DNA from 4 places in the Sphingomonas sp. CFBP 13603 genome. Region 4 is predicted to be linked to each of the others. Evidence: riboswitches for the same ligand, from Rfam matches in the RefSeq annotation. Region 4 holds a riboswitch; each other region holds the start of a gene.
The links. A riboswitch is a leader RNA that binds a small molecule or an ion and turns the genes downstream of it on or off. The one in region 4 is predicted to bind cobalamin.

Region 1: it holds a riboswitch for cobalamin, as region 4 does, so the genes downstream of both, cobW (cobalamin biosynthesis protein CobW) here and IFR23_RS08970 (DUF1636 domain-containing protein) in region 4, are expected to answer to the same signal.
Region 2: it holds a riboswitch for cobalamin, as region 4 does, so the genes downstream of both, IFR23_RS14990 (TonB-dependent receptor plug domain-containing protein) here and IFR23_RS08970 (DUF1636 domain-containing protein) in region 4, are expected to answer to the same signal.
Region 3: it holds a riboswitch for cobalamin, as region 4 does, so the genes downstream of both, IFR23_RS07970 (TonB-dependent receptor) here and IFR23_RS08970 (DUF1636 domain-containing protein) in region 4, are expected to answer to the same signal.

Annotation. Positions count from the first base shown of each region.
Region 1 covers NZ_JADBIA010000004.1:123,364-129,053, forward strand. The annotation lists gene IFR23_RS08320 (HoxN/HupN/NixA family nickel/cobalt transporter) at 113-1,174, shown strand; cobalamin riboswitch at 1,347-1,556, shown strand; gene cobW (cobalamin biosynthesis protein CobW) at 1,656-2,705, shown strand; gene cobN (cobaltochelatase subunit CobN) at 2,714-5,690, shown strand, end outside.
Region 2 covers NZ_JADBIA010000010.1:73,229-78,918, forward strand. The annotation lists gene IFR23_RS14970 (SDR family NAD(P)-dependent oxidoreductase) at 1-334, opposite strand, end outside; gene IFR23_RS14975 (hypothetical protein) at 331-495, opposite strand; gene IFR23_RS14980 (DUF4126 domain-containing protein) at 494-958, shown strand; gene IFR23_RS14985 (TonB-dependent receptor) at 1,007-3,067, shown strand; cobalamin riboswitch at 3,120-3,335, shown strand; gene IFR23_RS14990 (TonB-dependent receptor plug domain-containing protein) at 3,452-5,350, shown strand; gene IFR23_RS14995 (ABC transporter substrate-binding protein) at 5,347-5,690, shown strand, end outside.
Region 3 covers NZ_JADBIA010000004.1:28,089-33,778, forward strand. The annotation lists gene IFR23_RS07965 (PepSY domain-containing protein) at 1-1,079, opposite strand, end outside; gene IFR23_RS07970 (TonB-dependent receptor) at 1,015-3,195, opposite strand; cobalamin riboswitch at 3,428-3,659, opposite strand; gene IFR23_RS07975 (tryptophan halogenase family protein) at 3,740-5,251, opposite strand; gene IFR23_RS07980 (tryptophan 7-halogenase) at 5,248-5,690, opposite strand, start outside.
Region 4 covers NZ_JADBIA010000004.1:263,058-268,747, reverse strand. The annotation lists gene IFR23_RS08980 (NAD(P)/FAD-dependent oxidoreductase) at 1-241, opposite strand, end outside; gene cobO (cob(I)yrinic acid a,c-diamide adenosyltransferase) at 302-901, shown strand; cobalamin riboswitch at 1,093-1,286, shown strand; gene IFR23_RS08970 (DUF1636 domain-containing protein) at 1,458-1,865, shown strand; gene cobT (nicotinate-nucleotide--dimethylbenzimidazole phosphoribosyltransferase) at 1,862-2,875, shown strand; gene IFR23_RS08960 (histidine phosphatase family protein) at 2,872-3,444, shown strand; gene cobS (adenosylcobinamide-GDP ribazoletransferase) at 3,441-4,172, shown strand; gene IFR23_RS08950 (cobyric acid synthase) at 4,134-5,606, opposite strand; gene cbiB (adenosylcobinamide-phosphate synthase CbiB) at 5,594-5,690, opposite strand, start outside.

The DNA.
Region 1 (5,690 bases), 140 kb from region 4:
CGCGGCAGGGGCCGCACGGCGACGCGCGTCGGCTGCTCATGGCGTCCGGTCTTCGCGTGTCCCGGCCGCTCGCGGCAGGCCCCCGTCCTCGTCGGACGCCGGGGAGTTCTGCATGACGACTGCGACGATAGAGAGAACGATCGAGAGACCGACGCGCGCCGCCACCCGCAAGCGGATCGGCTGGATGTTCGCAGGCCTGATCATTGCCAACATCGCCGCCTGGGGCTGGGCGTTCTCGCTGTTCCACGCGCAACCGCTGATGCTGGGCACCGCGCTGCTCGCCTGGGGCCTGGGTCTGCGGCACGCCGTCGACGCGGATCACATCGCCGCGATCGACAACGTGACTCGCAAGCTCATGCAGGACGGCCAGCGGCCGATCGCGGTCGGCTTCTGGTTCGCGATCGGTCATTCGGGGATCGTGCTGATCGCCGCTGTCGCGATCGCGCTCACCGCCAGCGCGCTGTCGCAGTTCGAGGCGTTCAAACAGGTCGGCGGCGTCATCGCGACCGTCATTTCCGCCGTCTTCCTGTTCACGATCGCGGCGATGAACTTGATCATCCTGCGCTCGGTGTGGCGGACCTTCGGCCATGTCCGCAGTGGCGGCACCTATGTCGAGGAGGATCTCGACCTGCTGCTCGGCAACCGCGGCTTGCTCGCGCGGCTGTTCCGGCCGATGTTCCGGCTGGTCACGCGGAGCTGGCACATGGCGCCGCTCGGCTTCCTGTTCGGGCTGGGCTTCGACACGGCCACCGAGGTTGCGATCCTCGGCCTGTCCGCGAGCCAAGCCGCCGACGGCCTGTCGATCGGCACCGTCCTCGTTCTGCCCGTGCTGTTCGCGACTGGGATGGCGCTGGTCGATACCGCGGACGGGGTCGTCATGCTCGGCGCGTATGAGTGGGCGTTCGTGAAGCCGATCCGCAAACTCTATTACAACATCACCATCACGTTGATCTCGGCGATCGTCGCGATCGCGATCGGCGGGATCGAGACGCTCGCGCTGCTCGGATCGAAGCTGGGGCTGACCGGCGGCATCTGGGATCTGGCGGAGGCGCTCGGCGAGAATTTCAACGGCCTCGGCTTCGCGATCATCGGGCTGTTCGTGCTCTGCTGGGTGCTGAGCTTCGCGATCTACCGCTGGAAACGCTTCGACGAGATCGAAGTCGTGCACGGATAGCGCACCCCTCCGTCACCCCGGACTTGTTCCGGGGTCCACGGTTCCGCAAACTCATGGCTATCGAGCATGCGGATCCGTGGATGCCGGAACGAGCCCGGCATGACGTATGCAAAGACGCATTGGCAGTCCCCGCAAACTCATCTAGTTCACTTTCTGAGGGTCGGTTGCACCGAACCTCACAGATCGCGCCGGTGCCCTTCGGGGCTTGAATGGGAATGCGGTGCGGGAGTTCCTCCCAATGCCGCGGCTGTCCCTGCAACTGTAAGCGGTGAGCGAGACGCACACGCCCTTCACGCAAGGGCAGCCACTGGGGAAACCTGGGAAGGCGTACGTCGAGCCTCGACCCGTAAGCCAGGAGACCTGCCAGCGCTACGGTCGCTCTTGCTACGATCCAGGGGATGGTCGCGGCACGGTACTCCGTCTGAGCGACGAACGCGTGCGGCCCTATGGTCGTGCGTGCGTGTGCTTGCAGGAGAATATAATGTCCGATCGTTCGCCCAATTTGGCAAAGGTCCCCGTCACCATCGTCACCGGCTTCCTGGGTGCCGGCAAGACCACGCTCATCAGCCACCTGATCCGCAATGCGAACGGCCGCCGCCTCGCCGTCGTCGTCAACGAATTCGGCACGCTCGGCATCGACGGCGATATCCTCAAGGGCTGTGCGATCCCCGATTGCCCGGCCGAGAACGTGATCGAGCTGGCGAACGGCTGCATCTGCTGCACCGTGGCGGATGACTTCATCCCGACCGTCGAGGCTCTCCTCGCGCTCGACCCGCGCCCCGATCACATACTGATCGAGACGTCCGGGCTCGCGCTGCCCAAGCCGCTGCTGAAGGCGTTCGACTGGCCCGCGATCCGGTCGCGCATCACCGTCGACGGCGTCATCGCACTCGCCGATGCCGAGGCAGTCGCCGCCGGTCGCTTCGCCCCCGATGTCGCCGCGCTCGACGCGCAGCGCGCCGCCGACCCCAGCGTCGATCACGAGACGCCGCTGTCGGAGGTGTTCGAGGATCAGCTCGCCTGCGCCGATCTCGTGCTGCTGACCAAGGTCGATCTCGCCGGCCCCGAGGGCGTCGCGAAGGCACGCGCGGTGATCGCCGCCGAGTCCGCACGGCCGCTCCCGGTGATCGACCTCACCGACGGCATCATCGACCCCCGCGTGATCCTCGGCCTGAACGCCGCCGCCGAGGACGACATCGCCAGCCGCCCCTCGCATCACGACGGCGAGGACGATCACGAGCATGACGATTTCGACAGCGTCGTCGTCGAGCTTGGCGAGATCGCCGACCCTGCCGACCTCACCGCGAAGATAGAAGCGCTCGCCCGCGGTGCCGACATCCTCCGCGTGAAAGGCTATGCGGCCGTCACCGGCAAGCCGATGCGCCTGCTCGTTCAGGCAGTCGGTGCGCGGGTCCGTACTCAGTACGACCGCCCCTGGCGCGCAGGCGAACCGCGCCGCACGCAGTTGGTGGTGATCGCCGAGCACGACCGGATCGACGAGGCCCGCATCAAGGCCGCTCTGGACGGCTGAGGCCCACGATGCACGTCGTCTTCCGCGAGACTCACGGGCTGGAGGAAAGCACGGTCCCGCAGGACCTCGCCCAATCCCCCGCGGATCTCGTCGTCCTCTCCTTCTCCGACGGTGACCTCGGCGCGTTCGCCGCGGGTTGGAGACGTGCGGATGCGGCCGGAAGCCGACTGCCCTCGCTACGCCTCGCGAACCTGACCGCACTCCAGCATCCGCTCTCGGTCGACACCTATGTCGAGCAGACGCTGGCGGGCGCGAAAGGCATCCTGATCCGGCTGATCGGCGGGCGCTCGTACTGGAGCTACGGCCTGCAACAGGTCGAAAACCTCGCGCGGGAGAAGGGCATAGCGCTCGCCGTCCTCGCAGCGGACGGGCGCATCGACACGCGGCTCGACGCCGCCTCGACGATCCCGCTATCGACGCTCCGCCGTTTGGCCCATCTCTGCGACACCGGCGGCGCAGTCGCGGCGCAGGCGGCGCTAGCCCAGTTCGCGCTGGCCGCCGGCTGTTACGCTGGTCCCGTAACGGGCGTCCGCGCGATCGCCGATGTCGGCGGCTGGCAGCCACATGACGGCGTGACCTGCCCGGCCGCGTTCGCCCTGAACGCGACACGCCCCCGCATCCTGATCGTCTTCTACCGCTCATACCTGACCGCCGCGGACCTCGACCCGATCGAAGCGCTCCACGCCGAACTTTCCGCGCGAGGGTTCGACGTCATCGGCCTCTTCGCGCCTTCGCTCAAAGCCCCCGACGCAGCCGTCTGGCTGAGCCGCTGGGTCAATGCACTAGAACCCGCCGCAGTCGTAAACGCCACCGCCTTTTCCGCCCGCGGCGTCTCCGACACGACGCCTCTCGACGGCGCGAACGTGCCCGTCTTCCAGATCGCGCTAGCCACCTCCGACCGCGCCGCCTGGGCCGGTGCCACCCGAGGCCTGTCGCCCGCCGACTTGGCCATGCACGTCGTCCTCCCCGAAGTGGACGGTCGCCTCTTCGCCGGCGTCGCCAGCTTCAAGGAGAGCGCCGCCCGCGACGGCGACCTCGAATACACCCGCCGCGAACACCGCGCCGACCCGGCCCGCATCACCGCCATCGCCGCGCGCATCGAAGCCTGGACTAGCCTCGCCAGCAAGCCCGTCGCTGAGCACCGCCTCGCGATCGTCCTCTCGACCTACCCCGGCAAGGCATACCAGATGGCGCACGCCGTCGGTCTCGACGCGCTAGCCTCTACGCAAGCGATCCTCGCCGACCTCACGGACGCCGGCTACGCGATTACAGCCGACGCGGCGGACCTCGCTAGCGCTTACATTCACTGGCCGCTCTCCGAGTATCGCAACGCCATCGCGTACCTCCCAGAGGCCCTGCGTAAGGACCTTCAGGAAACCTGGGGCGATCCAACGGAAGACTTCACGTTCACCGCGATCGATCAGGGCGGCGCACTCGTCGCCCTTCAACCCGAACGCGGCCGAACCAAGCAACGCACGGAGGAATATCACGACCTCTCGCGTTGCCCCTGCCACGCCTATGTCGCCTTTTACCTCTGGCTCCACGCGCGGGGCACCGATGCGCTGGTCCATGTCGGCGCGCATGGCACGCTCGAATGGCTCCCCGGCAAGTCGGTTGCGCTGTCCGATGCCTGCTGGCCCGAGGCGCTCACCGGCGCGATGCCCGTCATCTACCCGTTCATCGTCAACGATCCCGGCGAGGCGGCGCAAGCCAAACGCCGCCTCGGTGCGGTCACGCTCGGCCACGTCCCGCCACCGCTGGAGCGCACGCGCACCGGTGCCGGCCTCGGCCGCCTCGAAGCGCTGCTTGACGAATTCTCCAACGCCGACGGCCTCGATCCGGCGCGCCGCGACCGCCTGCAACGCGACATCCGCGACGAAGCCACCGCCACCGGTCTCGCCGCAACGCTGGGCCTCGACGACGCACAGTCCCAAGCCGACGCGATTACCCGCATCGACACCTTCGTCTGCGACGTGAAGGAGAGCCAGTATGGCGACGGCCTCCACATCTACGGCCGCGGCGAACACGGCGCAGCGGAACGCGCGGGTCTTCTGTCGGCGCTCCAAGGCAAACGCGTCGCGTCCGGCCCGTCCGGCTCCCCGTGGCGAGGCCGCGCCGACGTCCTCCCGACCGGCCGCAACCTCTACACCACCGACCCTCGCGCGGTCCCGTCGCGCGCCGCCCATACTCAGGGCGTGAAGCTCGCCGACGAACTCATTCGCCGCCATTTGCAGGATCACGGCGATTACCCTCGCACCCTCGTCGTCGACCTATGGGCCTCCGCCACGATGCGGACCGCGGGCGAGGAGTTCGCGATGGCGCTCCATCTGCTCGGCGCGGAACCGGTGTGGGACATGCAATCCGACCGCGTGACGGGTGTCGAGATCCTGCCACTGGCGAACTTCGACCGCCCCCGCATCGACGTCACGCTGCGCGTGTCGGGCCTGTTCCGCGACGCCTTCCCGACGCTTTGCACAATGTTCGGCCAGACTGTCCGGGCCCTCGCCACACGCGACGAACCGCAGGACTGGAACCCGTTCGTCGGCAAGCCCTCCACCGCCCGCGTCTACGGTCCCGAACCCGGCCGCTACGGCCTGAGCATGGGCGACGCCGCCGAAACCTACACGCCCGCAGCGCGCCTGACGGCCGGCCAAGCTTGGCTGTCCGCCTCCAGCCACGTCCTCGACGACGGCCAAGACAGTTTCGATCCCACCGGCATCCGCGAGCGTGTCGCCGCCGCGGATGCTTTCGTCCACGTCCAGGACCTGCCCGAGACCGACCTCCTGCTCGCCGCAGATTACGCCGCGCACGAGGCCGGCTTCGCCGCCGCGCAATCGGTCGCAGGGGGCAGCGCCACGCTCTACCATCTGGACGCGCGCGATCCGAACCAGGCCAAGGCCCGCCCGCTCAACGAGGAGATAGCCCGCGTCGTCCACGCCCGCGCGGCAAACCCGGCCTGGGTCGACGGCATGATGCGGCACGGCT
Region 2 (5,690 bases), on a different contig from region 4:
GATCGGTCTCGATGACCTTGGTGAATTCTGAGAGGTCGCCCTCGTCGAGCTTGCCGAGATGGTCGACGCCGGCGTCGTTGACGAGCACGTCGATGCGGCCGAACTTGTCGATCGCGTGTGCCACCAGCGCCTCGCAGGCGGTCATGTCGGAGACGTCGGTTTCGAGCGTTCCGACGGTCGTGCCGTCGAGGCTGGCGGCGACCTTCGCGAGGCCGTCCGTGTCCTTGTCGCCGAGTACGAGCGTCGCGCCTTCCGCGGCGAAACGACGCGCGGCGCCTTCGCCGATGCCGGAGGCGGCGCCGGTGATCACCACGATCTTGTCATCGAATCTCATCGATCTGTGTCCTGAAGCTTTGGGGAGATACCGCGATGAACGACCGACATGCGTCCGGGTTTCCCTGCTGAATCAAAGGGATCGCCGGTCGGTCCCAGCGACGGACCCCGGTTGAGCTTGCACGCGTTGATGCGCTCGAACCTGTTTTCGGAGATCATCATGCTCGCATCCTTCCTGATGGGCCTCGTCGGTGGCCAGCGCGCGATGACGCCGCTCGCCGCGGTCGCCATCGCCGCCGCTCGCGACGAACTGCCTGCCGACAATGGTGCGCCGAAGCTGCTGTCGCATCCCATCGTCGCCGCAGGTGCGCTGGCACTCGCGATCGGCGAGATGGCGGGGGACAAGCAGAAGACCGCGCCCGACCGGATCGTCGCGATCGGCCTGGCCGCGCGGTTCGTCACGTCGGCGATCGCGGGGGCTTCGCTCGTCCCGCGGCGGCAGCGGTGGATCGGCGCCGCGGTGGGTGGACTGACGGCGGTCGCGGCATCCTATCCCGGCTGGCGTGCGCGAATGGCGGCGATGTCGCAGTACGGCCAGACACCGACGGGGTTCGTCGAGGATGCGGTGGTTCTTGCCAGCGCGGCGGCGATCGCGCGCAATGCGGCGAAGCTCGGCGCAGCCTGACGTCGGAGGTGTATTCCGGGCGGGCGGAAAAGCTGCCATGCGGTGGTAATGATCCGTATCTCATTCTCTACGCTCGCCTTCGTGTTGATCTCGTCCGGGAGCGCGATTGCGCAGACAAGTGTCGCGGCCGACCAGCCGGCTGAGATCGTCGTCACCGGGCGCGGGCTTGCCGATGCGCCCGGCGATCGTGCGTACGACGTCGTCACGATCGATCGCGCGCGGATCCAGGCGAATGCGAGCAATCGGCTGGAGAGCGTGCTGGCCGATGTCGCGGGGCTCCAGCAGTTTCGTCGGTCGGATTCGCGCAGCGCCAACCCGACCAGCCAGGGGATTTCGTTGCGCGGGATCGGTGGCAATGCGTCGAGCCGTGCGCTGCTGATCTTCGACGGCGTGCCGCAGGCGGATCCGTTCGGCGGCTGGGTCGCGTTTCCGGCGTATGCGACGGAAAGGCTCGGGCGCATCCGCGTCACGCGCGGCGGCGGTAGCGGGTATCAGGGGCCGGGCGCGCTGGCCGGGACGGTCGAGCTCGAAAGCGCGACGCCGGACCAAGCGGCGCCTTTCCAGGGCAACGTTGCGTATGGCAGCCGGGATTCGGTCGATGCCCAGGGGTATGCCGCACTGGTGCGCGGGTCGGGGTTTGCGACCCTGTCCGGCGCTTACGCGCGCGGGGATGGCTTCACGCCGACCGTCGAGGAAAGCCGGGGGATCGTCGATCGCGCCGCGCCGTACGAGCAGGCGTCGGGCGCGCTGCGGACCGTCGTCGGGATCGGTGCGAAGACCGAATTGCAGATGAATGCGAGCGCATTCACCGATCGGCGCGACCGGGGCAGCGACTTCACCGACAACAAGAGCGAAGGCGCGGATGCGAGCGTCCGGCTGGTCGGGCGCGGGCGTTGGGGATATTCGGCGCTGGCGTATCTGCAGACGCGCGCGTTCGCGAGCAGCTTCAACAGCATCAATGCCGCGCGGACGACCGCAATCCAGTCGCTCAACCAGTATAATACGCCCGCGACGGGGCTGGGGGGACGGATCGAGATCCTCCCGCCGCTGGGCGAGAGCATCGCGCTTCGCCTGGGAGCGGATGTTCGCGATGTCAGCGGGAAGACGCAGGAGCTGTACACGTTCGTCAACGCAGCGCCGACGCGGCGGCGCGAGGCCGGCGGGAGCACGACGACGACTGGCGTGTTCGCGGATGGGAGCCTCGTCGCGGGCGACTTCACGTTCAGCCTGGGTGGCCGGGTCGACTGGTGGTCGATCGACGGTGGCTATCTGTCCGAACGGCCGCTCGCGGGCGGCGCGGCGCTGACCAATCTGCGCTATGCGGATCGCGACGGCAGCGAGACGACCGGCCGGGCGGGCGTAGCGTATCAACCGGTCGAGGCGATCACGCTGCGGGCGGCCGGGTATCGCGGGTGGCGATTGCCGACGCTCAACGAACTGTATCGACCATTCCGCGTCGGCAACGATGCGACCGCGGCGAACGCGCTGCTGTCGCCGGAGCGGCTGACCGGGGTCGAGGGCGGTGTCACGCTGACGCCTGCTCCGGGCGTGAGCATCGCCGCGACGTATTTCTACAACCGGCTGAAGGATGCGGTGGCCAACGTCACGACGACCAACCCGCCGCAGGTGTTGCCGGGGGTGACGACCTACCGCGTTCGCCAGAACCTCGACGCGATCCGCGCGCACGGGTTCGAGCTGGATGCGGCGTATCGGCCGGGTCCGTTTGGCGTGCAGGCATCGTGGTCGCATACGAATTCGAAGGTCGAGGGGTCGGGGATCACGGCTGCTCTGGACGGTTTGCGTCCGGCGCAGACCCCGCGCGATCAGGTTTCGGGGACGATCGACTGGCGACACGACGCGGCAGCGCTGTCGCTGACCGTGCGCCATATCGGCCGGCAGTTCGATGACGACCAGAACACGCGGGTGCTCGATCCGGCGACGACGCTGGACGCGTATGCGGCGTTGCCGATCCTGCGCTCGCTGGTCGCCGAGGTGCGCGGGGAGAATTTGTTCAACGAGCGCGTCGAGGCAGGGATCAGCGGCGCGAACATCGTCGAGCGCGCCACGCCGCGAACGATCTGGGTGGGGCTGCGGTACGGCGGGCGGTGAGCGCCGATCGTCTCCAGGTGTCTCTGCGTTGACCCGTGTCTGGCGCACGACTAATGCCGCCAACGTGAAGGGTTCCCGGCGACGGGATCAAAAGGGAAGTCGGTGCGCGGGCCGGGTCGTCACGATCCAAATCCGCAAGACCGGCGCTGTACCCGCAACTGTGACCGGATAGCGGCCACCCCGATATGCCACTGGGTCTCGACCTGGGAAGGCGGGGTGGGCGCGGCGACCCGGAAGCCAGGAGACCTGCCTCTCACGGTCGATCCACTGCGCGGGCGGGTGTCCGGCGCGGACGAGTGCTCCGGTCATGCCGGGTTTCCTCGAGCGAGAGACGTCTGGCCGCCCGGCGAATGGTCGCTGGCGGTTCCGTTTAGGACGCAGCCGATGACGAAATTCTTCCTTCTCCTGAGTGCCGCGGCGATCGCATCGCCCGCCTATGCGCAGGACATTCCCGACTTCGACGCCCCCGAAGTCGTCGTCACCGCGACCCGCGCGGCGCAACCGCTGAGCGAGATCGGCCAGGCCGTGACCGTGATCGACCGCGCCGAGATCGAGCGCCGCCAGACCACCGTCGTGTCCGATCTGCTCGCGACCACGCCGGGCATTACCGTCACGCGCAACGGTACGGTCGGCGCGCTGACCAGCGTTCGCATCCGCGGTGCCGAGGCGGACCAGACGCTCGTCGTGATCGATGGCGTGCGCGTCAACGACCCCTCGTCGACCGGGGGCGGCTTCAACTTCGGCAACCTGCTGTCGAGCTCGGTCGAGCGCATCGAGATATTGCGCGGGCCGAACTCGGTGCCTTGGGGCAGCCAGGCGATTGGGGGCGTCGTCAACATCATCACAGCCGCGCCGACCGAGGGCGTGCAAGCGCGCGCCAACGCCGAGTACGGCTATGCCGACAGCGTGTTCGCGAGCGCGGGCGTCTCGGGCAAGTCGGGGCCGGTGTCCGGATCGCTGACCGGCGGCTATCTGCGCACCGACGGTATCTCGTCCGCAGCCAGCGGCACGGAGCGCGACGGCTATCGCCAATATGGCGCAACCGGGCGGGTGGGCGTCGAGTTCGCGCCGGGCATCGGCCTGGACCTGCGCGGCTATTTCGCGGACAGCAAAGTCGAGATCGACGACGGTTTTGACCCGAACACGTTCGTGGTCGCCGACAGTCTCGCCTACGCCACCACGCAAGAGCTTTACGGCTATGCGGGCCTACATGCGAACCTCGCGGACGGTCGGTTCAACAACCGCGTGGCGTTCACGATCGCCGATATCAACCGCGACAACTTCACCCAGCCCGGTGGCGACATATCGTTCATTGGCCGTGGCCGTAGCGAGCGCTATGAATATCAGGGCGACTTCCGCCCGCTCGACCAGGTGCGCGTCGTCGCAGGTGTCGAGCGCGAGAACAGTCGTTTCAACGACGGCTTCACGTTTGCAGATACCGGCATCACCAGCGTGTACGGCCAGCTGATCGTCAAGCCGCTCGATATCCTCACGGTCACCGGCGGCGTCCGCAACGACGACCACGACGATTTCGGCAGCCACACGACGTTCGGCGCCAACGCAGCGTTGGCATTGCGGACCGGCACCACCGTCCGCGCGAGCTATGGCGAGGGCTTCAAGGCACCGACCTTGTACCAGCTGTTCTCCGACTACGGGAACCGTGGCCTCGATCCGGAGACGGCACGCAACTTCGACGTTGGCGTCGAACAGGCGTTTCTCGGCAACCGGGCGCGCGTCGCGGTGACCTATTTCAATCGCCGCACGCGCAACCAGATCGACTTCCGCGATTGCAGCCCGGCCGAGCTGGCGACGCCCGGTTCGATCTGCGCCAACCGTCCGTTCGGCGTTTACGACAACGTCGCGCGGGCCGAAGCGGATGGCGTCGAATTCACGCTCGCGCTGCGCCCGGTCGACGCGCTGACGCTGACCGCCAACTACAGCTATATCGACACCGAGAACCGCTCGATCGGGGACAATTTCGGCAATGTTCTGGCACGTCGCCCAAAGCAGACCGCGAGCGTCGATGCCGATTATCGGTTCGCGTTCGGACTGTCCGTCGGCGGCACCGTGACGATGGTCGGCGACAGCTTCGACGAGGCGAGCAATACCACGCGGCTCGACGGCTATGCGCTGGCCGGCGTCCGTGCGGAACTGCCGATCGGCGAGCGGTTCGCGGTCTATGGCCGCGTCGATAATCTGACCGACTCGCGGTACGAGACGATTGCCGGCTACGGCAATTACGGCCGCGCGGCCTATGGCGGCGTGCGGTTGCGCCTGAAGTGAGGCGCGGGGCGATCCTCCTCGCGCTCCTGATCGGGGGCTGCGCCAAGCCCCCCGGCGCGGGAGTAGGCGGGGGGATCGTCTCGACCAATCCGTGCGCGGATTCGGTGCTGGTCCGCATCCTGCCGCCCGCAAAGATGGCCGCGATCAGCCATTATTCGCAGGATCCCTCCGCAACCTCGATCCCGATCGCTGTCGCGCGTAGGTTTCGCGGGATCGCCGGGACCGCAGAGGAGGTGATCGCGCTCCACCCCGATCTGGTCATCGCTAGCACCTACACGCCCCCCGCGACGCAGGCGGCCTATGCGCGGGCCGGTTTGAAGACGCTGCTGATCGGCATCCC
Region 3 (5,690 bases), 230 kb from region 4:
GCGTATTCGAGCAGGACGAGGGGCGTATGCGCGTTGTCGATCAGCCGGGCGCGGACGGCGCCAGATCCGGGGGCGCGCAGTCGATCGAGATCGACGAGAGGCATCGCGTCGGACGCGGCATAGGCGCGAACGGCCGCGGCGTCGGGCTCGACACCCCGGAACAGGTGCCAGGGATCGACCGACAGCCAGCCGCTGAAGATCCATGCGATCAGGAAGCCTCCGCCGACCAGACCGGCGACGTGATGCCACAGCATCCAACCGCGATAGGGCGTCATCCGGCCGCCCTTGAACCGGCGCGATCCCGTCCGCGTGCGCAGGATGCCGATCCACATTCCTGTCACCGCTGCGGCGATGCAGGGGCCGGAAACCCACATCACGACCTGACGCCAGGCGGAATTGTCCTGCCGCAATATCGTCGGATACAGCCAGTGCGGCACCGAGCCGAGCCAGTTCCAGACGCGCTCGCTGCGGGTCGTCGACTGGACGATGCCGCCTGTCAAAGAGGACACGTACAACTCGGTGCCCGGCGGATCTGCGAGCGTCACTTTCCAGAGCGGACGATGTCGATCGAACCCGCCAGACACAGTCCATTGATCGCGAACGATGCGTTCGACCTGCGCTGCAGGTTCCCGGCCGAAGCGGCTCGCCACGCGCGTGGCGTAGGCGGCGTCGACTGGCGCAAGCAGGGCGCCAGCGTCAGCGGAAACGGTTCGCCGGTCGCCTTCCCAGCGTTCGATCCGCCAGACTGGGACGCCGTCGCGCATCTCGAGCAACAGCTCCTGCGGCAGGTGTCCGCCGTCGATTGGCGGCGGCACGTTCACCGCGCGCCAGTCGATCGGCTCCGCGCGTGCCAAAGTCTCGGCCGGTGTGAGCGACGGATAGGGGACGTACAGCATCACCAGCCCCGACACGAACCACATCGCGAAGAACAGGCAGCTGGCGATGCCGACCCACCGATGGACGAGATACAACCAGCGCCGGCCGACCCTGCCGAACGACGCGGGGCGGCGGAGGCTAGAACCCGGCACGAAGCGAAACGTCCACTGCGCGAGGCCGTCCGAGGATCCACTGCTGCGCACCGTAGCTGTTGATCGCATAATCCTTGTCGAGCAGATTATAGACGTGGAGATCGACCGCGACCCGCGGCGTCATTGCGTAGGACAGCGTGGCGTCGACGGTCACGTAACCGGGTATGCGGAAGTCGTTCGCGTTATCCGAATAGCGGCGTCCGACATAGCGGAGCCCGGCGTGCGCCTGGAATGCGCGCGTCGCGGTCCAGCGCAGCCACAGGTTCGCCACCGTCTCCGGTACGTCGGGCGGCGTGTTGCCGGCGTAACTCCTGCCGCCCGAGACGAAATCGTCGAACCTCGCGTTCAATACGCTGCCGTTCGCGTCGATCCCGAACCCCTTGGGCAAGTCCAGCGAGACGGCAGCCTCGATACCCTTGGCGGATCGCTGGCCGACCTGCTCGATCGGACTGGTCGGCGTCAGCTGCGACAGCAGGCCTTTCTTGACGATGCGATACGCCGCGATCGTCGCGGTGCCGCGTCCGCCCAGGAACGCCGCCTTGGCGCCGATCTCGACCTGATCGCCCTTTGCGTTGCTGAACTGCACCTGCCCGGTCGAATAGGTCGTCAGCGTGCCGAGCGGATCGACCCCGGTCGCGTATTGCGCATAGAGCGAGACGGTCGGGATCGGTTGATAGACACTGCCGACGCGCCACGTCGTGTTGTGGAGCCGCTTGTCGAGCGCCAAGGTCTCCGTGGGGACGGCGACCGTGGAGTCGATCGTCCAGCGCTGGATCCGGTCGCGTTCGTACCGGATGCCGCCGACGATCGAGACGTGATCGCCGAGCTTCAGCCGGTCCTCCGCGAAGACCGCATATTCGTTGGTCCGCGTACGATAGCGCGGTGCGATCCCCTGCGTGTCGACGATCAGGCCGGGGTCGAAGTCATACGGGTCGACTGGGGAAATCTGCGGGTCGGCGCCGAAATTATGCGAGTATGTGAGCTTGATCAGGTTCACGTCGAAACCCAGCACGACATCGTTCGAAATGCCGTCGGCGATGGGCGTCTTCAGAGTCATGCTGGCCTGATCGCCCCATTGCGTCTGGTCGTGGACGATCCCGGTCATGTCGGTGCGATAGATCCGGCCGGGCGTAGCAGGATCGCCATTGGCACCGTTCGGGCAGAAACCGTCCGCCGCGATCCAGCAATAGCTTTCGAGATTGAGCCACGATCGCTTCGAGGTCAGGCGGTACGCCTGGTTGCTGACGGTGAGCGCGTCGGTCGGCGTCCAATCGATCTGCAGGCTGGTGCGGTTGTCGCGGTACCGGACATGCCCGTCGCGCGTGTTGTAGTTGCGATCGCGGTTGTTGTCGTCGAGACGCCCGTCGATCAGCGGCGTGCCGAAATAGCGCATCGGGTTCTGGTTGCCGTAATCGTCGCGCGCGGTGACGACGAGCGTGTCGGTCGGTGCCCAGCGCAGCGTGGCGGACAGCGCGTAGCTGCGTGACTGCCCGCGATCGACATAGCCTTCGGACCGCCGATAGCTGCCGTCGACGCGGTACGACAGGTCATTGCCGATCGGTCCGCCTGCGCCGGCTGCGACATGGAAACTGTCCTGCGATCCATAGCCGATCTCGCCGTCGACCTGCGTCCGTACGGTATTCGGCTGGCGCATCAGCACGTTGACCGCGCCGCCTAGCGCACCTTGGCCGTAGAGTACGGAGGCGGGGCCGCTGAGGATGTCGATGCGGTCGACCATCCACGGGTCGGTCGGGAAGGTGATCGTGCCGGCCGCCGGAAACAGCCGGGCGCCGTCGATCAGCTGGAGCACCGAACCCTGGCCGCTGAACCCGCGGGCGGCGAGCGCGGTGCCGCCATTGCCGAGATTGCCGACGCTGGTGATGCCGGGCGCGCGGCTGGTCGCGTCGATCACCGTCATGTCGCCGCGTGCCCGGATCGTATCCCCGTCTATGACGGACAGCGTCGCGGGTGTTTCGAGCGGCGTCAGTTTGAGCCGGCTGCCGGTCGCGTTCGGGACGGTGAGGTCCGCTTGATGACGACCGGTGACGAGGATGTCGTCGGTCGTATCGCCGGATCGGTCCTCCGCGATCTGAGCGTATGCCGTGGGCGGCAGTATCGAAACGAGAAAGGACGCGGCGATCGTGGCGCGCGAAATCGAAAAGACCATTGGTAACCCCCGGGGCGTCGGACGAACCGGCAGGGGACGCTCTCGAGCATGGCGCGCGAGCCCACGCCTCGGCCCGCGTCACGAGCGATCGGCCCGAGCACGCGCCTAAGCGAACGGGAGCAGTCGTGCCCGCCGGACGCCGTCGCGGCCGGCACGTCTGCCCATGCGGTCCCCACCGCACACATCGTCGCTCAGACGGAGTACCGTGCCTCGGCCATCCCCTGGACCAGGCAAGAGCGACCACACGCCGGCAGGTCTCCTGGCTCACGGGTCACCGCTTGGTGCACAACCTTCCCAGACCGATCGGTCCAGTGGCTGGTGGCTCGGGGCATTCGCCCGGCCACGCACATGCATCACGCTCGCCGCTTACAGTTGCAGGGACAGCCTCGGCATCGGATGGCCGAAGCCACCCTCACCGCGTTCCCTTTTAAGCTCCTTGCGGAGCACCGGTGCGATCATGCCGACCCGTCCGAAGAACGGGCCGACGGGGAAGGTGTAGCTCGGGCGGGAAGTGCGGGCAATCGACGATCGTGTCGGACCCGTTCTAAACGCCGACGAAGGCTGCGTAGCGGGCGACGAAGTCCGCATGGGATGGCAGGGCTTCGGCGGCGCGCAGGGTGGCCGCCCGCATCTGGCGGAGGGCGTCTGCAACGCGGTCGGCATCGAGCGCATCGACGACCGGGTCGTAACCTACCGGTATGACGTTCTGGCCGAGCAGAACCTGAACCCAGCTCGGGATGCCGAACAGTTCGTCGTCGTAGCGGAAGATGCGCCCCTTCTCGCGGAACAGTGCGACCTTGCGAGTCAGGCTGTCGGGCACCGGCATGGTGCGGACATGGCGCCAGAACACGGAGTCGTCGCGGCGGGTCGCGTGATAGTGCAGGATGATGAAATCGCGGATCGACGTGTAGGCGTCGCCCATCAGCCGGTTGTATTCGTCGCGTTCGACGGCGGAAAAGCCGCGATCGGGGAACAGCGCGAACAGCTTCGAGATGCCGGTCTGGATCAGGTGGATGCTGGTCGATTCGAGCGGTTCGAGGAAGCCGCCGGCAAGGCCGAGCGCAACGACGTTGCCCTCCCACATTTTCGCGCGCCGGCCTGCCTTGAAGCGAAGCTGGCGCGGATCGGCGGTCGAGGCGCTGTCGAGGTTCGCGAGCAGGAGCGCGGTGGCCTCGTCGTCTGACATGTGCGTGCTGGCGTAGACATGGCCGTTGCCGGTGCGGTGCTGGAGCGGGATCCGCCATTGCCAGCCCGCCGGGCGTGCGGTGGCGCGGGTGTAGGGCAGTACAGGCGTGGTCGGTTCGGTCGGAACCGCGATCGCACGGTCGCAGGGAAGCCAGTGCGACCAGTCCTCGAATTCGACCCCCATCGTGTCGCCGAGCAGCAGGCTGCGGAAGCCCGAGCAATCGATGAACAGGTCGCCCTCTACCGCGGTGCCATCCTCGAGCCGAACTGCGCGGACATGGCCGTTCTCCGGATCGCGGTCGGCGCCGATGATGCGGCCTTCGACGCGAGTGACACCACCGGCCTCGGCGTGCCGACGCAGGAAGGCGGCGTAGAGGCTGGCGTCGAAATGATAGGCGTAGGCCATGGGGCTTGCGCCCGACCGGCGCTGCTCGTCGTTCGGTAGCCCGAAACGGCCAACCCTTGAGGCCATGCCACCCGGAGAATAGGCCTCGATTGCGCCGATGCCGGGGTGGTTCTGTAGTTTCAGCCAAAGTTGATGAAACGCCAGGCCCTGGATGTCCCTACCGATCGTCCCGAACGTATGCATGTACCGATCGGCGCCGGTGTCCCAGCCGACGAACTCGATCCCGAGCTTGAAGGTAGCGCCTGTCGCGCGGACGAAGTCACGTTCGTCTATGCCGAGCAGATGATTGAAGCCGAGGATGGGCGGGATCGTCGCCTCGCCGACGCCGACCGTGCCGATCGCATCGGATTCGACGAGGACGATCTGGCGCTGGCCGTCGTCGAGGAAGCGTGCCGCTGCGGCAGCCGCCATCCAGCCGGCGGTGCCGCCGCCGACGATGACGACTTTGCGAATGGGATCGGTCATCGAGTGCGTTCCAAGTGTGCGAGATAGGTAGGGTAGAGCGGAAGCCGTGATGGCAGCGCGCCGTTGTTCTCGGCCATTTGGCTGAGCGCTGCGCGGACGGATGCCAGCGGCGCTGACGCGGCGACCGGATCGGGAACGCGTGGAATAGTGCCAAGGCCTAGAAGCAGGCCACGCCACTCGTCCGGCTCGAAGCTTTCGTCTTCGTAGAACGGCAGGCGACCGCGGTGAGCGAACTGGTCGAGCGTGTGATCGAGGCTGTCCGTGCGAGGCAGTCGGCGGACGTGCTTCCAGAAGTCGCCGCCAGTTCGGGTCGCGGCGTGATAGTGCGCGGCCTGGAAATCGCGCACGCGCGATGCCTGGCGGTAGGTGCGGGCGTTGTACTCGGCGAGTTCGCTGGCGGCGCAGTCACGGCCGGGCAGGAGGTCGATCGCGCGCAGGA
Region 4 (5,690 bases):
GGGTGCGCTGGACGTGGCGATCCTTGCGGAAACGCGTGAGGACGGCGTCCTCGTTTTTCAGCGTGACGTCGACCGAATAGACGAGCTGGATGTCCATCTTGTCGCGGGCATCGTGCGCGCGCCTCGCGATGGTGTAGCGGATCAGGTCGCGCGGGGTGACGCGCAGGCGATCGCGGATCGCGGCGGGCAGCGCTTCGTCGGCGTGGTTGAGCGGGAGCTTGAGGTCGGTGAGGCGGAGCATGTCGGTCGCTCTAGCGCCGCGCGGCGCGATCCGCCATCGGGAGGACGAGAGGACTTGATCATGCGGACCGACGACGAGCAGAATGCCAAGAGCGCCAAGCGCAAGGAGGTCCACGACCGGATCGTCGCGAGCAAGACGATCGAGAAGGGCCTGATCATCGTCCACACCGGCAAGGGCAAGGGCAAGTCGACCGCCGCGTTCGGCATGGCGGTGCGGATGATCGGACATGGGCGCAAGGTTGGCGTGGTACAGTTCGTCAAGGGCGCGATGACGACCGGCGAGAAGGCGGTTTTCGATGCGTTCCCGGACCTATGCGAGTTCAAGCCGATGGGGGAGGGCTTTACCTGGGACACGCAGGATCGCGCGCGCGACATCGCGGTGGCGCGCGAGGCGTGGGACGAGGTCAGGCGGATGATTGCCGACCCGTCGTACGCGATGGTGGTCGCGGATGAACTCAATATCGTGTTGCGGTATGAGTATCTGCTGGTCGACGAGGTGCTGGCCGTGTTAGCCGAGAAGCCCGAGATGACGCATGTCGTGGTGACCGGGCGGAACGCGCCGGACGCGCTGATCGAGATGGCGGACCTGGTAACCGAGATGACGCAGGTGAAGCATCCGTTCCGGTCGGGGGTGAAGGCGCAGGCGGGCGTGGAGTTCTAGGCGGCTTCGTACTCTACGACCCAATGAAACCACCGTCCGTCATCCTGACGAAAGTCAGGATCCAGAGCCACGAAGGCCACCTCCCGTTACCCTGGATCCTGACTTTCGTCAGGATGACGGGAGCGCGTGGGGATGGCTGGCGGACTTCTAACCGACGTAGCCGTGTCTTGCGTCGTCTCCACCTCCCGCCTATCGCTGCCCCCGCGACAGGTTCCCCCGATGCTCGCGCGGAGGGGGATGAAAATGGGAACGGGAAACACCCGGCTGCCCCTGCAACTGTACGCGGCGAGCCATCGTGCCTCATGCCATTGGGATGTTCCCGAGAAGGCGGCGCGGACGGCGTTGACCCGCGAGCCAGGAGACCTGCCCGTCGCGGTCGTCTTTCGTCCGGCCAGGGTGCGCCGAACGGACGGGTAACACCCCGAGCGACGACATCGCTTCGCGTTGCGCGGAGGCTGGAGGCATGCACCTTCGCCCTTCGCGTCGTGCGAGACCGACTGTCCGAAGGGGTTTCTATGCCAAGTTCACATCGTTCCGAGATCGTCCGGGAACGGACATGCTGAAGCCGGTCGAAGACGGCGTCGCGGTAGTCGCGTGCAATACGTGCCGCCATTCCACCGATGCGCGCGACGACGAGCACGGCCAACGCGGCGGCGCGCGGCTGGTCAGCGCGCTGAAGGCGGTGCAGGCGAGCGATCCGGCTTATGCCGACGTCGCGGTGCAGGAGATGCCGTGCCTGTTCGCGTGCCAGGATTTCTGCACGATCCACCTCCGCGCGCCCGCCAAGGTTGGCTATGTGCTCGGCAGATTCGAGCCGACCGAAGACGCCGCGCGTGCGATCCTCGATTACGCGCGGCTCTACGGCGAGAGCGCGTTCGGGCAGGTGCCGTTCAAGCAATGGCCGCAGGGGGTGAAGGGCCACTTCATCACGCGCACGCCGCCCGCCGGGTTCGTCGTGGAATGACCTTCTTTTCGACGGCCGGAGCATTTCTGTCATCCTTGCGCGCGTTGCCGCAGCCGGACGAAGCCGCCCGATCGGCGGCGGTGGCGCGTCAGGGGCAACTCACCAAACCGCCGGGTTCGCTCGGGCGGTTGGAAGAGATTGCCGTCTTCATGGCCGGCTGGCAGGGCCATGAACGCCCGCGGCTCGATCGCGGCCGGGTGGTGATCTTTGCGGGTAATCACGGCATCGTCGATCGCGGCGTCAGTGCGTTTCCGGCCTCCGTCACGGCGCAGATGGTGGCCAATTTCGAGCATGGCGGCGCGGCGATCAACGCGCTGTCGCGCGCGGCGGGGCTCGATCTCAGAGTCGTCCCGCTCGACCTCGACCGGCCGACGATCGATTTCACCGTCGCCCCGGCGATGTCGGAGGAGGAATGTCTCGCCGCGATCAACGCGGGCGCCGCCGTCGTTGCGGATGCGCCCGACCTGATCGTGCTCGGCGAAATGGGGATCGGCAACTCGACCTCGGCCGCCGCGCTGTGCCTCGCCAGCTTCGATGGATCGGCACGCGACTGGGTCGGGCCCGGTACGGGAGTCGACGACGACGGCATGGCCCGCAAGATCGCGACCGTGGAGGCCGGGCTGGCGCTGCACCGGGACGCACTGACCACCCCGTTCGAGACGCTACGCAGGCTTGGCGGTCGCGAACTTGCGGCGATCGCAGGCGCGGTCCTCGCGGCGCGCCTCGCTGGCGTACCCGTCATGTTCGATGGCTTCATATGCTGTGCCGCGGTCGCGCCGATCGCCGCTGCGTGCCCGGATATCCTCGCACACTGTCTTGCCGGCCACGTGTCGGCCGAGCCGGGTCATGCGCGCCTGTTGCGGGCATTGGGTCTCGATCCCCTGTTGTCGCTGGGCATGCGGCTCGGCGAGGGAAGCGGCGCGGCGACTGCGACGTTGCTCGTTCGCGCGGCGCTGGCGGCGCATGACGAGATGGCGACATTTGCCGAGGCGGGGGTCTCGGTCGCGTGACCGGCTCGCACATGCTGTACCTGATGCGGCATGGCGCACCGACACGAGAAGGGCTGCTGCTCGGACGGACCGACGCATCGGTGACGGTTCAGGGCATTGCCGCCTGTCTGGCACGGGCGGCGACGCTCGACGTCGCGCGCATCGTGACGTCGGACCTTGCCCGGACACGCGACTGTGCGCGGGCGATCGCCGCCTCTCGGGCGATCGAGGTCGATGTCGACCCGCGGTGGCGCGAGCTCGATTTCGGGGCCTGGGATGGGCTCGAGCCCGCGGAGGTCGATCCGACGGCGTTGGCGCAGTTTTATGACGATCCAGACGCGGCGCCTCCACCGGGCGGGGAGCGCTGGTCTGCGCTCCAAGGCCGCGTGCACGATGCGCTTGCCGATGTGCCCCCGGCGGCGACGCTAATCGTCACGCATGGCGGCGCGATCCGCGCGGCGCTCGCGGATCTGTGCGGGTTCGATCGACGACAGATCTGGGCGTTCGACCTGCCCTATGCGTCGCTCGTGTCGCTGCGGATCTGGCCTGGAGACGAGCGGACCGTCCAGATCGTCGGGCTCGCGACATGAGGCGGCTGATCGTAGCGTTCGGCTTCCTGACGCGCCTGCCGATGCCGCGCGTGACCGTCGGGCCGAGCGGTTTTGCCGAGGCGATACGCTTCTACCCGATCGTCGGGTTGGCAGTCGGCGTGATGGTCGCGGTGGCCGGATGGCTTGGCGCGCTGATCGATCCGTGGACGGGCGCCTGCGCTGCGCTACTGACGTGGGTCGCGATCACCGGCGCTCTGCATCTCGACGGGCTGGCTGACCTCGCCGACGGCCTGGGCGCGGCGCACGGCGATCGGACGCGGTTACTCGCCGTGATGGCGGATCCGCATATCGGCAGCTTCGGCGTCGTCGCGATCGTCAGCCAGATGATCGCCAAGCTGGTGCTGCTGCATGCGGTCGGGATGGCAGGCTGGTGGGTCGTCATCCTCGTGCCGTTTGCGGCGCGGATGGGGCCGCTCGCCTGGGCCAGGATGTTGCCGCCGATCCGGGCGGGCGGCCTGGGGGCGGCGATCGCGGGTGCGGTGCGGCGGCAGGACCTCATCGGCTGGGGACTGGTGCTGGCGTTGGCGGCGGTGATGGCTCCGGCGCTGGTGATCGTTCCGTTCCTGTTGCTCGGCGTGGCGGCGTGGTTGCGGCGGACGCTCGGCGGCGTGACCGGCGATGCCTATGGTGCCGGGATCGAGATCGCCGAGACCGGGGTGCTGCTCGCGCTAGCCGTTGGTGGCGTCATGACCGGCACGCTGCGCTAAAGCCAGCATCGCGTCGAGATCGAGGTGGCGTTCGAGCGTTGCCGCGATCGCGTCGAGCGCCGCGTCGATCGAGGCGCCGTGATCGGGCCCGACCGCATCGACGCCGATCCGCGCGAGCCAGACCGCCCGCTGTTCGGCAAGCGCCAGCAGGCCGTGGACGTAGCTGCCGGCGACGAGCCCGTCCGCGCTGATCGCACCTTCCGGGCTGCCGTCCGCGCGATGGCCAACGGGCTGGGCCAAGCCGGCGCCGTGGGTTTCGCCCATGTGCATCTCATAGCCTGCGAACCGCGCACCGCCCGCGATGCCCTCGACGCGTTCGAGCGTCTTCGTCGCGGTTAGGATCGTGTCGATGTCCAGTAATCCGAGCCCTTCGACGGTGCCCGCCGGGCCCTCGATCCCGTGCGGGTCGGCGATACTGCGTCCGAGCATCTGATAGCCGCCGCAGAGCCCGAGCACCGGCTTGCCGCGACGATGATGCCCGCGGATGTCGATGTCCCAGCCCTGCGCGTGCACGAAAGCGAGATCGGGGATCGTCGCCTTCGATCCGGCGAGGATGATCATGTCGACATCGGGGATCGCAGTGCCGGGCGGTATCATCAGCAGCGATACGCCGGGTTCGAGCCGGAGCGGATCGAGATCGTCGAAATTGGCTATCCGTGGCGTGATCGGGCAGGCGATCGTCACTCGCCGTGCGGCTGACGCGGCGGGGCGTTCGAGGATTACTGCATCCTCGCTCGGCAACCGGCCGGCGTCGGCGAGCCACGGCACGACGCCGTAGCCGCGCCACCCGCTGCGCGCCTCGATCGCGCGGTAGCCGTCGTCGAAGAGCGCAGGATCGCCGCGGAACTTGTTGACGAGAAAGCCGTGGATCATCGCCGCGTCGGCTGGATCGATCACCGCGCGCGTACCGACCAGCGACGCGATGACGCCGCCACGATCGATGTCGCCGACCAGGATGACGGGGACGTCGGCGGCGCGCGCGAAACCCATATTGGCGATATCGCCGTCGCGCAGGTTGATCTCGGCGGGGCTGCCCGCGCCCTCGACGACGACCAGATCGCAGCCTGTCGACAGGCGTTCGAAGCTGTCGAGGACGTCGACCAGCAAGCCGGCCCGGCCTTCTCGCCAGCGTGCCGCGGCGAGCGTGCCCCGGACCTGCCCACGGACGATAAGTTGCGAGGTGCGGTCGCCCTGCGGCTTCAGCAGCACCGGGTTCATGTCGACGCTCGGTTGAACCCGGCACGCGATCGCCTGGGTGGCCTGCGCCCGGCCGATCTCGCCGCCATCCGCGGTGACGGCGGCGTTGTTCGACATGTTCTGCGGCTTGAACGGGCGGACCGACAGCCCGCGATTGGCGAACGCACGGCAGAGTCCCGCGACCAGCACCGACTTGCCGACGTCCGAGCCGGTTCCCTGCAACATCAGAGCAGCCATGCGATCGCTCCGGCGATAAAGAGGAGAAGGATGCAGGCTCGGCGATAGATGCCGAGCGCGTCGTTGAGGTCCACCACCGATACG